Regions from separate parts of the Heyndrickxia sp. MSNUG genome, predicted to be linked through region 1. Evidence: riboswitches for the same ligand, from Rfam matches in the RefSeq annotation. Region 1 holds a riboswitch; the other holds the start of a gene.

Evidence for each region. Region 1 has a riboswitch for lysine ahead of AABM38_RS20780 (Na+/H+ antiporter NhaC family protein). Riboswitches for the same ligand answer to the same signal wherever they lie in the genome.
Region 2: it holds a riboswitch for lysine, as region 1 does, so the genes downstream of both, AABM38_RS23805 (transporter substrate-binding domain-containing protein) here and AABM38_RS20780 (Na+/H+ antiporter NhaC family protein) in region 1, are expected to answer to the same signal.

What each region holds. Positions count from the first base shown of each region.
Region 1 is NZ_CP150978.1:4,099,841-4,107,299, reverse strand. Features, by position in the region: gene AABM38_RS20795 (YunC family protein) at 1-45, shown strand, start outside; gene AABM38_RS20790 (HD-GYP domain-containing protein) at 277-1,386, shown strand; gene yunB (sporulation protein YunB) at 1,446-2,204, shown strand; lysine riboswitch at 2,270-2,450, shown strand; gene AABM38_RS20780 (Na+/H+ antiporter NhaC family protein) at 2,775-4,361, shown strand; gene AABM38_RS20775 (sodium-dependent transporter) at 4,597-6,102, shown strand; gene AABM38_RS20770 (methionine/alanine import family NSS transporter small subunit) at 6,102-6,209, shown strand; gene AABM38_RS20765 (M23 family metallopeptidase) at 6,239-7,234, opposite strand.
Region 2 is NZ_CP150978.1:4,781,013-4,788,471, forward strand. Features, by position in the region: gene AABM38_RS23785 (hypothetical protein) at 1-934, shown strand, start outside; gene AABM38_RS23790 (NAD-dependent epimerase) at 931-1,941, shown strand; gene AABM38_RS23795 (amino acid ABC transporter ATP-binding protein) at 2,214-2,957, opposite strand; gene AABM38_RS23800 (amino acid ABC transporter permease) at 2,975-3,718, opposite strand; gene AABM38_RS23805 (transporter substrate-binding domain-containing protein) at 3,782-4,615, opposite strand; lysine riboswitch at 4,727-4,907, opposite strand; gene AABM38_RS23810 (YdeI/OmpD-associated family protein) at 5,109-5,774, opposite strand; gene AABM38_RS23815 (PDR/VanB family oxidoreductase) at 5,833-6,801, opposite strand; gene AABM38_RS23820 (dimethylamine monooxygenase subunit DmmA family protein) at 6,825-7,286, opposite strand; gene AABM38_RS23825 (heme-dependent oxidative N-demethylase family protein) at 7,283-7,459, opposite strand, start outside.

The DNA of each region.
Region 1 (7,459 bases):
GGCAAGGAAGCTTTGCTGCTTATGAATGAAAGACAGCCTGATTAGGCTGTCTTTTTGCTTTGAATTGAAGGAGATCCCATTCTTCCGATTATTTTCCCAATGTAAAAATATTCATAATACCATAACCAATCGATAAATAGATGTGTTAAAATGTAAGAAATAATTGTCGTATTATGTAATATTTTCTTGCTGAACGCTAAGGTCTTTTTCGTAAACCTCGTGGCAAAGCACCTATTTCGAAAAAGCCAAAAACAAACCGATAAAGTGGGAATTGACATGAGACTGGTAGCCACCACTTCAGTGAATGAAGGAGCTTTACTTGGAAAAGCCATTTATAATGACCAGGGGCAGATTCTTTTAAACGTGGGAGCGCGGCTTGAGAGGAAAATCCTTAACCGGTTAATGGAATTTGGTATTGATTTTCTATATATAAAGGATCCTGATACTGACGATCTTCTCCTTTCAAATTCGATTTCTGATGAATTGCGTGTGAATGCCATCAAATCGATTGGAGAGTCGTTTAAGCAAATTCAAAATGATACAACGATTTCGCATTCCTTTGTGCTTGAAAAATCGGCAAAAAAGTTCAAAAAATTGATTAGTATTTTGCTAGATGAACTTCAAAGCAGCAGGGAACTGCTCAATATGCTTTCAGATGTTTTCATGCACGATCACTATATATTTTCGCACTCGCTAAATGTAACGCTATATGCCCTGGCAATCGGAATTGAAATGAAACTAACTCCAAAGGAACTGGAGCAGCTTGGACTTGGAGCTATTTTGCATGATGTAGGAAAAATGAAGGTGCCTGAAGAAGTGCTGACAAAACCTGGACGGCTGACAGGGGAAGAATTCCAGATTATCAAGGCACATGCCGAGGATGGATTCCAGCTGCTGCGGAATATCCCAACTGTTCCATTAATTGTTGCTCATTGTGCCTTCCAGCATCACGAGCGCATGAATGGTTCAGGTTATCCTCGCGGCTTAAAAGGCGATGAGATTCACCTGTTTGGACGGATTCTTGGGGTGGCGGATGTCTTTGATGCTGTCACGTCAAACCGAGTGTACAGGCCCGCTATGCTGCCGCATGAAGGTCTGGAAATCCTTTATTCGGGTTCAGGCACCCTTTTTGACCCGAAGGTGGTCGATGCTTTCCGCAGAGCTGTAGCTATCTATCCTATTGGCTTGACAGTTCTTTTAAGTGATGGACGGAAAGGGGTAGTCGCTGCCCAGAATCCAGGGCTGAGCGAACGGCCGGTTGTCAGGATCCTGGAGGAAAACGGCTTGCGGGTCGCGCCTTACGAAATCAATTTGAAGACGAATTTATCGTTGATGATTGTAAGCTGTGACACAATCCTAAAGTATGAGTATGCCAACAATTATTAGATTTTAAGGCTAGTTCCCCCCTTTAAAGCATACATATAGCTTTAGAGGGGGGATTTGTTTTGCCAAAATTCGGCCGGCGGCTGCCTCGGAAAGGACCTTTGCCTTTCAGGTATGTGTTCCTGCTGACATTCGTCTTTTTTTCCTTTTCAACAGCAGCGGGACTGTGGATTATAGATAAGGGGATCGAGCCTACGCTGATGAGCTATGCCGAATCTCAAACAAGAAAAATCGCCACGCTTGTAATTAATAAGGCGATCAATAAGAAAATCGCCAATGGTATGGATATTGATAAGGTGATAGAGTTTGTGCCGGTAGATGGAGGGTCTTCTACAGTAGTGAAATTCAATACTGAGATCATTAATCGTGTAAAAGCAGAAACGACTAACCTTGTGCAAATGAATTTGAAGGAAGCCGAACGAGGGAATCTCGCATCGCTTGAAATGCTCTCGGATATTGAAATTGTCACGGATGAAGAGGAAAAGAAAGAAGGAATCATTTATTATGTGCCTTTAGGGCAAGCCACCAATAATGCGCTTTTAGGGAATATGGGGCCAATGATACCAGTGAAATTCAATGCTATTGGTGATGTAACGTCGGATATTGTGTGGGAAACAGAAGAACATGGAATCAATAACTCACTCGTGAATGTTTCTGTTAGGGTTAAAGTAAATGTCCAAATAATTATCCCGTTTGCAACGAAAATAGCGACTGTTCAGGAAGATATTCCAATTGGAAGCTTTTACTATCCTGGAAAAGTTCCTCAATTCTATAATGGCGGCGGTGATTCTTCACCTTCAATTGAATTACCTGGCGAATAAAAATGGTTGTCACGATAACGATATTGTTATACTATGAAATCAATTGAATAATAACCTTATCATTCCGGTGGGGTAGAGGAGCAAAATTAATTAGTAGGCTGTGTGAGGATGACAACGTTGACCACAGCTAAAAGGGAGTTTTGCCGAAGCAATCTAAATGAGTCACATTTATTTTGCTGGGGGTACTTTGAACAAGAGTATCACTGTCATTATGGGGATATCTCATAATGGGGAGCTACAGATCGTGATGGAGAAACTAGTTGCTTTAAAGAGTAACGATAGGATTTTCTCTATCGTTGCTCTTTTTTGTATTTGGCTCTGTTAAACAAGGCTGTTGATTTCCGTTCCAGGCGCTTCGCTTTCCGCGGGGCTGGCGCTGAGCCTCCTCGTCGCTTCGCTCCTGCGGGGTCTCATCTGACCAGCTGCGCCCGCAGGAGTCTACGCGCCTTCCACTACAATCAACAGGGTATTAAAAATCAACATTCAGCTTTAACAGAGCCTTGTATTTATGGACTTGTAGCTCTTTTCATGGAAACAGTTTCCCCCTGTCAAAAACAAGGAGGAGAAAAAATGGAGAACACAATATATTCATTATTGCCGCCATTGTTGGCAATTTTAATGGTAGTCATCACAAGACGGGTGCTGTTGTCATTAGGGACAGGCATAGTGGCTGCAGCGTTACTGCTTGCTGAATTCAAAATTGGCGAAACATTATCGATCATCGGAGATGCCATAAAAGGGATTTTCATCGCTGATGGAGAGCTGAACACTTACAGTTTATATATCATCCTGTTCCTTTTGCTATTAGGTATTATTACTGCATTCATTTCTATTTCCGGTGGAAGCCGTGCATTTGGCGAATGGGCGATGAAGCGTGTTAAAACAAGAGTTGGCGCACAGCTTGTGGGTGCATTTCTAGGTATTATTATTTTTATCGATGATTACTTCAATGCACTGGCTGTAGGACAAATCACTCGTCCAATTACTGACCGCCAAAAGGTATCACGGGCAAAGCTTGCGTACATTATCGATTCGACATCTGCTCCTATGTGTGTCATTTCACCTATATCCAGCTGGGGCGCCTATATCATTGCTTTGATTGGCACAATACTTGCTGCTCACGGTGTTAAGGAATACAGTGCATTTTCGGCATTCATGCAGATCGTTCCAATGAATTTTTACGCTTTAGCTGCACTTATTATGGTCTTTATTGTGGCGCTTCGCAATGTTGAAATTGGGCCAATGAAGGTCCATGAGCAACGTGCTTTTGATGAGGGGATTGTAGTTAATCAAAGTAAACCGGTACCAGGTGAATTAAAAGATGACCTTCCTACCAGTACCACTGGAACAGTTGGGGATCTAGTATGGCCCATTGCGGCACTTGTTGTTGGGACAATCGGTACAATGATGTGGACAGGCTTAAGCGCAGTTGAAGGCAAAGCGACAATCTTTAAAATTCTTGAAAATACAGATGTAACAAAATCTCTTGTTACAGGTGGCTTGCTCGGACTTGCTGTCGCCTTGATTCTTTTTGTAAGACAAGCTGTAATGTTAAAAGGCGTGAATGCAAATGTATTTGGTAAAGGATTGCTAGAGGGTATCAAATCAATGCTTCCAGCGATCTATATTTTACTTTTTGCCTGGGTAATTGTTGATTTAATCGGAAGACTTGAAACAGGAAAATATCTTTCTGGAATTGTGGAAAGCTCAAATATGAATGTTTCTTTCCTGCCTTTCCTTCTGTTCTTAGTCGCTGGAATCATGGCATTCTCAACAGGAACCTCTTGGGGGTCATTTGGAATCCTGCTTCCAATCGCTGGGGACATTGCAGCGGCATCTGATATTAGCATGCTTCTGCCTGCATTGGCGGCAGTATTAGCTGGAGCAGTATTTGGGGACCACTGTTCACCGATTTCCGATACAACGATTCTCTCATCTACGGGTGCTGGATCAAATCATATGGACCATGTCATGACTCAGCTGCCATATGCGCTGATTACGGCGGCAATCTCGGCTGTTGGATTCCTTGTCATTGGATTCACTGGCAGCACTATTGCTGCACTTGCAGTGGTGGTAATCCTGCTGGCTGCCTTCGCATTCATCTTTGGAAGCAAACCGCAGGAAGAAAAAACATTAAAAGAAAATCTTGCAGAATAACTTTTAAGCTGTCTGATGATCAGACAGCTTTTTTCAATAAATGGAAAAAGGTCCATACCTTAATGTGTATTTCACGTAGTTGGGAAAATATTATTTGCTAAAAATTTATTATTATCAAAATAATATTTTGACAAGCAATTAAAAACTAGCTATACTATTTTTAGACTAAATAATCAGAAAATATAAAACTTTCTAATTCATTTTCCATGGAATTAGAAAGGGAGGGGGATTTATAATGGAAAATCGTCCACAGTGGGGAACCAGGTCGGGATTTATTCTTGCAGCAATTGGTTCTGCAGTAGGGTTGGGAAATATTTGGCGCTTTCCCGCAGTAGCGTATGAGAATGGAGGAGGAGCCTTCTTTATTCCTTATTTATTCGCTTTGCTGACAGCAGGCATTCCGTTGCTGATTCTTGAATTTACAATCGGGCATAAGTATAGAGGATCTTCACCATTGTCTTTCGCACGTATGAATAAGAAATGGGAATGGCTTGGCTGGTGGCAGGTTGCTGTTTCTTTTGTCATCTCAACTTATTATGCCGCTATCATTGCATGGTCAGGTTCATATGCATTCTTCTCATTCGGAGAGAAATGGGGAAAAGATTCTGAGGGTTTCCTTTTCGGCAGCTACCTGAAGCTGGCTGACAAAGCAGGGGATGTAGGCGGGATTGTCCCAGGAGTATTTTGGCCTATGGTTCTTGTGTGGGGAATTACATTCTTTGTTCTTTTGAAAGGGATTAAAAAAGGGATTGAAGTGGCAAACAAAATCATGATCCCAACACTTGTAGTTCTTTTCATGGTCATCGTTGTCAGAGCCTTGACTCTTGATGGTGCTGCTCAGGGACTTGATGCTTTCTTCAAGCCGAATTGGGATACGATTGCTGACCCTAAGGTATGGGTTGCTGCTTATGGTCAGATTTTCTTCAGCTTATCAATCGGTTTTGCTATTATGATTACTTATTCAAGCTATCTTCCTAAGAAAACAGATTTAACAAACAGTGCATTTATCACTGGTTTTGCAAACTCTGGCTTTGAGCTTTTAGCTGGTATTGGTGTATTCGCAGCATTAGGATTCATGGCTCAGCAGGCAGGAGTGCCTGTAAGCGAAGTTGTAGCTGGCGGTGTAGGATTGGCATTTGTTGTCTTCCCGCAGATTATCAGTGAGTTCCCAGCATTTAATGGACTATTTGGCTTCTTGTTCTTTACATGTCTAGTTCTAGCAGGATTGACATCATTAATTTCGATCGTGGAAACTTTTGTTGCTGGTGTACAGGAAAAGTTCAAAGTCAGCAGAACAAAGGCCGTTCTAGTGGGCGGAGGATTATCTTCTTTATTCTCAATCCTGATCGCAACTAAAGGCGGTTTATACTTCCTTGATTCAGCAGACTATTTCATCAATCAATTCGGAGTTGCTTTGGCAGGACTTGTAGAGGTTGTCGCTGTTGCGTGGGTAATGAAAGAATTGAAGAACCTTCAAAAGCATACAAACGAAATTTCAGATGTAATGGTAGGTACATGGTGGAGAATTTGCCTGGGTGTGATCACTCCTATCGTATTAGGCTACATGATGGTTCAAAACATCATTACGAACATCAAGGAAAACTATGGAGGATATCCAACTGGCTTCCTTCTATACACAGGATGGGGAGTAGCCATCGGGGCAATCGTCTTAGGATTCGTCTTTGCGGCAATTAAGTGGGATAAAGATATTTCAGTTTCCTCTAAGGGGGTTTCTCAATAATGTCAGGCAGCGCTATTGCAATGATGCTTATTGGTATGGTAATTATTTGGGGCGGCCTAGCAGCAAGTGTAGCTGTGGCTGTAAAAAAAGGGAAAGAATCAAATTAGGTTAAAGAGGGCTGCCATTGGCAGCCCTTTTATTTTTTCTTAATTCTTGCCCGTTCCTGTCTTGCCCACATTTTCAAATGAGGGTATGGATCAAAGGACCATTCCGTATAGCCGTTATCCTTATACATTCCATAGTGCAGGTGGGGAGGGAATTTCCCGGACGTTCCAGGAGGTCCGTATCCAGAGCTTCCTACACCGCCGATGACCGTTCCAGGTTCAACGATTTGGCCGACCTTCAGATCCTTCGTAAATCCGCTTAAATGGGCAAAATAATGGTAGGTGTTGTTGATGTCACGAATACCGACCCGCCAGCCGCCATATTTGTTCCAGCCCTTCATCTCGACGATTCCATACCCTGTCGCGCGAACAGGGACACCATAGCCTGCAAAAATATCGGTGCCTTCATGAATCCTTCTGCCCCCCCATCCGCGGGCATCGCCCCAGGTGTTGTTATAGCTATGGTTGCTCCTTAAAGGCAGCGGGAACGAATGGGTATCTAGATTAAGTCTGCCAAAATGTCTGTAAACCATAGCTTTTCCGATGATGATTCCCACTGTTTTATCACGCTTATAGTAATTCCAAAGACCAATTTTAATGTTTTCCTGATCCGTCCCGTAATGAAGGAGGTATTGAGCAAATGCCTGCAGTACATCTTCGTCGTCACTGATGCTTGCTTTGCCGTCACCATTGCCGTCAAAACCGATTCCATTGAAAAATTGAATGGAGACTGGATTGTTATCTTGTAAGTTGGGATTCAGCAATCCTGCCCATTCTTCAGGTTTAAAATAAACACCGGCAATTCCCTCCGCCTTTGGCAAATCCTTTCGTGCCTGGCGGACATTTCGCTCATACTGGTCTACTGCGGCAATATAGTACCAGGGGATATGGGTAACAGCTTCTACACGGGTATATAATTCCATTCTTTTTTTATAAACATCCTCATCCTGCTCGGCTGCTGATACATTCTCAACAGAGAGGGCAGGGCATAATAAAAAAAGAACGATAACTGCATAAAGGAATTTCACCGTAATCCTCCCTTCAGATTTTGCTCCATTAGTGTCCAGCTTCAGTGGCTAGTTTGTTTTACATGATGGTCCTGTTGATCCCTTTTTCATGGACTGGCCAGCACACTTACGCTTTTCTTGTTATAGTTTGTGATGATGGGGATTTTTCATAAATATCAAATAATGGTAATCGCAAAGCTAACGTACTTGTCGTGTGTTTTTCATTATGTTAAAGTGACATCAGAA
Region 2 (7,459 bases), 680 kb from region 1:
GCAACATCCGGTCCCCCTGAAATTATTAAGAGATTTAAATATTATTTTATTAAAAGACTCATTTTTATCCCGAGTAAAAAAAACAGATCCGGATACCTATAAAATATGGGAAAGGTATTTCAGCGAAAACACATTGGACTACAGGAATATTCCTGTCACCTCTGGCGGGAATGGAGAAGGAGTCAAGGTGGAAAGCTCTGTAGCTCAGCCGCTCATTGGGAAAGGCCATCAAGGCGCCGTATACCGAATTAGTGAAGAAAAATGTGTGAAGATTTATGGAAAACCAGAACACTGCCAACAAGAGAAAGAAGTTTTGTTATCAAACCAACATTTATCTTTCATCCCAAAGGTATATGAAACAGGTGCCAATTATATTGTAATGGAATATTTATTGGGACCTAATTTAAACGAATACCTAAAAAAACAATCCAATCTCACCGTCGATATTACCACGCGCCTTCTAAACATTTTAAACACAATGAAAAAATCAGGTTTCAAACAGATAGATGCCCCGTTAAGGCATATTTTTGTAACCAATCAAGGTTTCAAATTTGTTGATCATGTCTATTCATACTCCCGGCTACAAGATCGACCGCTTGAGTTATTCCAAGACCTTCATGAAAGAGATTTTTTAACCCCTTTCCTTGAACAGGTAAAGGCAATCGACCCTAAAACTTATGCTAACTGGATAAGCAAACCTATCCTGATTCCAAAAGAAGAGCCTGAAGCCATGACAGTAATAGCGGAAGAAAAACAAAAAACCAGGAAAGTAAAAACGATTGAACACAGGAGCAAAAATCAATCGTTTAAGGAAAAAGATGTCCAATGGAAGCGCATAAATGAAAAGCACATTGAAAGAGACCTTCAAAGGAAGACAAAAAGTGGCTGGTTTAGAGATAATTATCGAAATCAGGCAAGGAATGGCAGAAGATGAGTATTGTCATAACAGGTGCAGCGGGCTTTATTGGCTTTCATCTGTCTAAACGATTGTTATCGCAAAATTATCACGTTATTGGGATCGATAATCTTAATGAATATTATGATGTGCAATTAAAGGAAGATCGGTTAAGGCAATTAGAAGAACACGCCAATTTCAAGTTCTTTAAAATAGATTTGGCAAACAAAGAAGAATTACATTCCATTTTTCACACTCACACAATTGAGGTCGTGATCAACTTAGCCGCTCAAGCTGGAGTTCGTTATAGCCTTAACAATCCACATTCCTATGTTCATTCAAATTTGTTGGGATTTTTAAATATTTTAGAGGCATGCAGATATTATCCAGTAAACCACCTGATTTATGCCTCATCAAGCTCCGTCTATGGTGCAAACTCTAAAATCCCCTTCTCAGCCAATGACTCTGCTGATCACCCTGTAAGCATTTATGCTGCTTCTAAAAAAGCAAACGAATTAATGGCACATACCTATAGCCACTTATATGGAATTCCAACAACAGGACTTCGTTTCTTTACAGTGTATGGTTCTTGGGGAAGGCCAGATATGGCCTATTATTCATTTACTAAGGATATCTTTGAAGGCAACCCAATAAAAGTTTTTAATGATGGAGAGATGAGCAGGGACTTTACTTTTATTGATGATATCGTTGAAGGGATTGTCAGGCTGCTCCATCGTCCGCCAAAGCCAAATAAGGATTGGAATCGTGAAAATCCTAATCCCAGTTCTAGTTATGCTCCATATAAAATCTATAATATCGGCAACAATAACCCTGTGAAGCTGCTTGATTTTATTCGCATCCTCGAAGAAAAAATCGGTAAAAAGGCGAATAAGGTTTTTTTACCGATGCAGCCAGGCGATGTAAAGATGACCTATGCAGATATTACAGAATTGCAGAAGGATGCAGGCTTCTCTCCTTCCACACCATTAGAAACTGGTTTAGAGTTTTTTGTAGAATGGTACAAAAAATATCATCTGAACCAATAAATGCATCGAAAAAAGAGGCTTCTCAACAGGTCGTTCATACGATCCTCTTTGAGAAGCCTTTTCGTGTATTTTATATATTGGCTCTGTTAAACAAGGCTGTTGATTTTCGTTCCATGCGCTTCGCTTTCCGCGGGGCTGGCGCTGAGCCTCCTCGTCGCTTCGCTCCTGCGGGGTCTCATCTGACCAGCTGCGCCCGCAGGAGTCTTCGCGCCTTCCACTACAATCAACAGGGTTTAATATCAACATTCAACTTCAACAGAGCCTATATATTATTAATATACTTCAACAAAGGTACGTTTAAGAAACTCTCTCGTACGGTCTTGCTTAGGATTATTGAAGATTTGCTCAGGGCTTCCTTCCTCGGCAATAACTCCCTTATCCATGAACACGACACGGTCTGATACTTCCTTTGCAAATTCCATCTCATGGGTAACGATCAGCATCGTAAGACCTGATTCAGCAAGTTCCTTCATTACCTTTAGAACTTCTCCTACCATTTCCGGATCAAGAGCAGAAGTTGGTTCGTCAAACAACATGACATCTGGCTCCATCGAAAGTGCTCTGGCAATCGCCACACGTTGCTTTTGTCCTCCGGATAGCTGCTTTGGTTTTGCGTTAATATATCGATCCATCCCAACGACCTTAAGATATTTCATTGCTACCTTTTCAGCTTCATCCTTTGAACGTCCCAACACTTTGATCTGGCCCACTGTACAATTATTCAGGACATTATGGTTATTAAATAAGTTAAACTGCTGGAATACCATTCCTAAATGTCTGCGGTAGGTTGGGATATCATGCTTATCATCGAGGATATTCTCTCCATTATAGATGATCTGTCCTCCGCTTGGTTTTTCCAAAAGGTTGATACAGCGAAGAAGAGTTGATTTTCCTGATCCTGAAGAGCCGATTATACTTACGACTTCCCCTTTATTGACCGAAAAGTTGATGTCTTTTAAAACTTCATGTGTTCCAAAGGATTTGTTTAGATGTTGAATATCAATGACCTTTTCCATACTCTCTCCTCCTTCTTCTATAACTTATTTGCCGTCGGTGATTCCTCTCCGAGCATCATCGTGTAATTGTCCGGTCCTTCCAATTTGCGTTCCAAATAAAGCAGGATTCTTGTGACGATAAATGTCATGACAAAATAAAGTACACATGCTACAAAAAATGACTCAAAGTATCTAAAGTTGTTACCGGCAACTGATTTTGTTAAGAAATACAATTCTGATACGGATATAACGTTAAGGACGGATGTATCTTTGATATTAATGACAAACTGATTGCCCGTCGCAGGCAAAATATTTCGAACGACCTGCGGCAATACGACGTTCATCATGGTTTGGAAATGATTCATGCCAATTGCCTGTGCAGCCTCGAATTGGCCTTTATCAACAGAAACAATTCCGCCTCGAACGATTTCTGCCATGTATGCTCCAGTATTGATTGATACGACAATGAGTGCTGCTGCCATTACGTCGATATCCACTCCAAATGCTAAGGCCGAACCATAATAAATGACCATAGCCTGAACAATCATTGGGGTACCGCGAAAGAATTCGATATAAACAGATAAAATGAAATTAATGACTCTTAGTACTATTTTTTTTATTCCGCGTTCTGGTACAGGAATGGTGCGAACCACTCCTGCTATAAGACCAATGATTGCACCTAAGATGGTTCCAATCAGAGAAATATATAGTGTGACACCTGCTCCGCGAAGGAACATAGGCCAGTTTTCCGAAATGATCTTTACGATCCACTCTAAGCTCATTTTTCTCCCCCTTTATACCATCATAAAACCGACTGTACGTATACAGCCGGTTTTACGTCATCCTTATTCTGCTGCAGGCTGGTTCTTAATCGCTTCATCCATGATTTTCGTTTGTTCTTCCTCAGAGATGCCTTTTAAGATTTCATTGATTTTTCCTGTTAACTTGCTGCCTTTTTCAAGACCTACGGCGATTGCAGTATCGTCCTCTGATGTTTTGAACCCATCCTTGAATTCAACCATTGCTAAGTTTTCGTTTGCGCCAGAAGCACTTACCGCTTCAGGGCGTTCTGAAACGTATCCATCAATGATTCCTGATTCAAGCGCAACCCTCATTGCCGGGAAGTTATCCATTGCCGTCGCTTTGGATACTCCTTCAATTTGATCGATTACTGAATAGTGGAATGTATTTAATTGAGCAGTGATTTTCGCACCTTTAAAATCCTGGATTGAAGTAGCCCCTTCGTACTTTCCGCCCTTTTTAACTACCATTACTAGATTTGATTTATAATAGTTATCCGAAAAATCGATTGTTTCTTTTCGTTCTGCAGTTGGTGACATACCTGCGATGATCGCATCAATTTTGCCTGAAGTTAAAGCTGGAACAAGGCCATCCCACTCCGTTTTAACAATCACTAATTCTTTGCCTAAACCATCTGCAATCTTTTTAGCGATTTCCACGTCATAACCGCCGGCATATTCTGATGTTCCAGCAATTTTGACACCGCCATTTGAATCGTCCTTCTGCGTCCAGTTAAATGGTGCATAACCAGCTTCAAGACCTACTTTGAATGTATTTTCATCAGATGAGCCAGACGCTTCATCCTTGCTTCCACACCCTGCCAATAGAATCATTGCTGAAAGCAGCAATACTAGAAATAATGATACTTGTTTTCTCATGTCCGTTTCTCCTCCTTGTTGTTTTTAGAGCTTTTTTTACAAACAAAAAGCGACCTGAGATAAACTCAGGTCGCACTATTTATAGATGCCCTAAATTCCTCTCTTTTCCCTAAATGAGATAGCACAACTCAATAAACTGGGTGTTTATTGAGACAGTCCTGCAGCTCTTAACTGCAGACCCAGCAAGTAATACTGAGAATATTACAAACTTCGGCGACATTTCCTTCTCCCTGGCATCATAGCTTCTCATGCTCCGCTAAGGACTGTTAAATATCGCGCCTCTACCTCACTAGTAAAAGTGAGGTGTAAATATTAAATTATATTAACTAGGCTACAATAAGCTGTTAATTCTGTCAATCTAGTTCTTTTTGAAAAACCAGAAGGATGCGATTCTACATGGCGAGTAAAATCAATGTGTTTTCCCCTGTTTAACCTACTGGAATCAAGCACTTCCGTATTACATTGGCCTCTCTATTACAGGATGCGTTTCCCATTATTTTCTACTATATAAATCCCGGCTCTTGAACCCTGCTCCAAGAATCATTTTCATTTCCTCTCGCCTTTTCGCTTTCGTTGCTTCTTGTTTTGCGCTGTATACAAAACGGGCCCAATCCTTGCGGTATCCTGGTGTGAGGGACTGGTAGAACGCAAGTAATGCTGGATTATCCAACAAATCTTTTTCTATTTCCGGAATCAGCTCAATGTAATCATCAACGCACTGACTCGCTTTACCAGAAGGCTGACTTTTTCTAGCTTCCTCTTTGAGGCCAACCACTGTAAAAGTATCATCCAATCCAACCATACGGGCGAATTTGATCGTGCTTGTCCCAATATAACCATTCTCATCAACGCCTATGCCAGGAAAAATCTCATCACGATGAATAAAGGTTGGGTATACTTTATTCCCTTTTTTAGGATAAGCTAAATAGATATACCCCTTTTTATTTAAACAATTATTCTTGATCACCGTATTTACGATCCTTTTAAAAGCTTCCAGATCAAGCACAAAAGCAAAAATCAGATCATACGATTGATTCTTGTTCAGCGCTGTATCATAACCTTCAAGTTCCGCTAAATAGTCCGAACCCTCTGGGACATTCAAGACTGCCGTTTTTTTATATTTTTGCAAGTTAAGTTTTTCTACAATTGTTTTCGCCATATTTTCCACCTTCTGCTTTAATCCTGAATACAGTAATTCCAGAATGTTAATCTAACCGTTACAAATCCAGCACTAACCTGCCATTCCCGCGCGATACACAACTAAGCATGGACTGTTTTGAACATTGCTGATCTTCCGTTAAAAAGGAATCGAAGTGAACAATCTGTCCTTCGACCACCTTGATTTCACAAGTCCCGCACCCGCCTGCACGGCAGGAGTATGGAACCTTGATCCCATTTTGAAGGAGCACTTCCAATAGTGAAGCATTTTCAGGAACCTCAAGCTGTTTTTTGCTTCTTTTTAGTATTGCCTGGAAAGCATTCTGTTCCTTCTTTGCCGGCGGAGCAAATCGTTCGACATGAATGTTGAACGACGGATAGCCATATGATTTTGCTGCGTTTGTGAAATCTTGAATCATGTTCTCGGGACCACAAAAATACACATGCGTCCCTATCCGATGATTCAAAAGCTGTGTTGGCAATAAACGTTTATTGCCCTCGCCATTTGAAAAATAAAAGTGGCATTGATCTGGATAGGTCTTGCTTAAGAATCCATAAAAAGCACACTGGTCCTTTGACTTCGCTGCATAATGCAGTTCGAAAGAAGAATTTTTTTCAGCCAGCTCTGCCATCATCGATAAAAAGGGAGTGATCCCAATCCCCGCTGCATAGAACACATTATGTTTTGCTTGAAAACTTAATGGAAAGTAATTCTTTGGGTAGCTTATGGGTAATACATCACCTATTTTAACATTTTGATGCCAGTAACGAGAGCCGCCAGTTGAGTCTTTAGCCAAGCGGACCGCTATTTCAAACATACTTGCCTCAGCATTTAGGTTAAAAATAGAATAATGCCTTTCCAATGTACCTGAAGAATGTGGCAAAAAGGTTGTTATATGCGAACCACCGCTAAAGGAAGGAAGCTGAGAGTAATCAAATGCTTGTAAGGTGAACCTTTTAATCGCGGAAGTCTCTTCTACAATATTTCTTACACGTACTTGTAATATTGGATTTCGACGCAAAACCATGCTCCTCCAGTTTGACCAAATGATTATTTTATAGAAGTATAGCCAAGATAGGCCTCAAGACGGCGGGAATAATGACTGGAAACCTCAAGGTCAACTGCACAATGAATACAGATGATATGCAGTTCATCTTCTACATCATTCACACCATGACATTTACAGCAAATTACCCTCGTACTTACAGGTCCCTGTACGTTCAATTGCATTTCATGATCAGAAAAGCCTGCTTCCAAGGCTAGATTTTTCAACCGGTTTATAAATTCCAACTCACCAGATACATATAAATACGTTCCCATTTTCTGCTGATTGAGCCAAAGCCTGAGGAAGGAATCGGATTCATGATCTATTACCATGAAATCAAAAGGGACTTTATTTTCGATTGCTTGTTGAACGGGAATATATAAAGGCTCTGCACTTTTTGAATCGGCACAGAATAAATATTTTCTTTTCCCCTTAGTAAATGAAAACTCCTTTTGTAACCCATTCATCTCTTTTTCATTTCCTCTTCCAAATAGTCAAGTACCTGATTCCGATACAATGAAATTCCTTTATAGTCAGCAATAAAGTCTGGGAGTTCATGGAGGATCGAATAAAATTGTTCTAGCCACGGAGTATGCCGAATGAACCTTTCTAAAGGCAGCATGTGTGAATGGATGGTAAA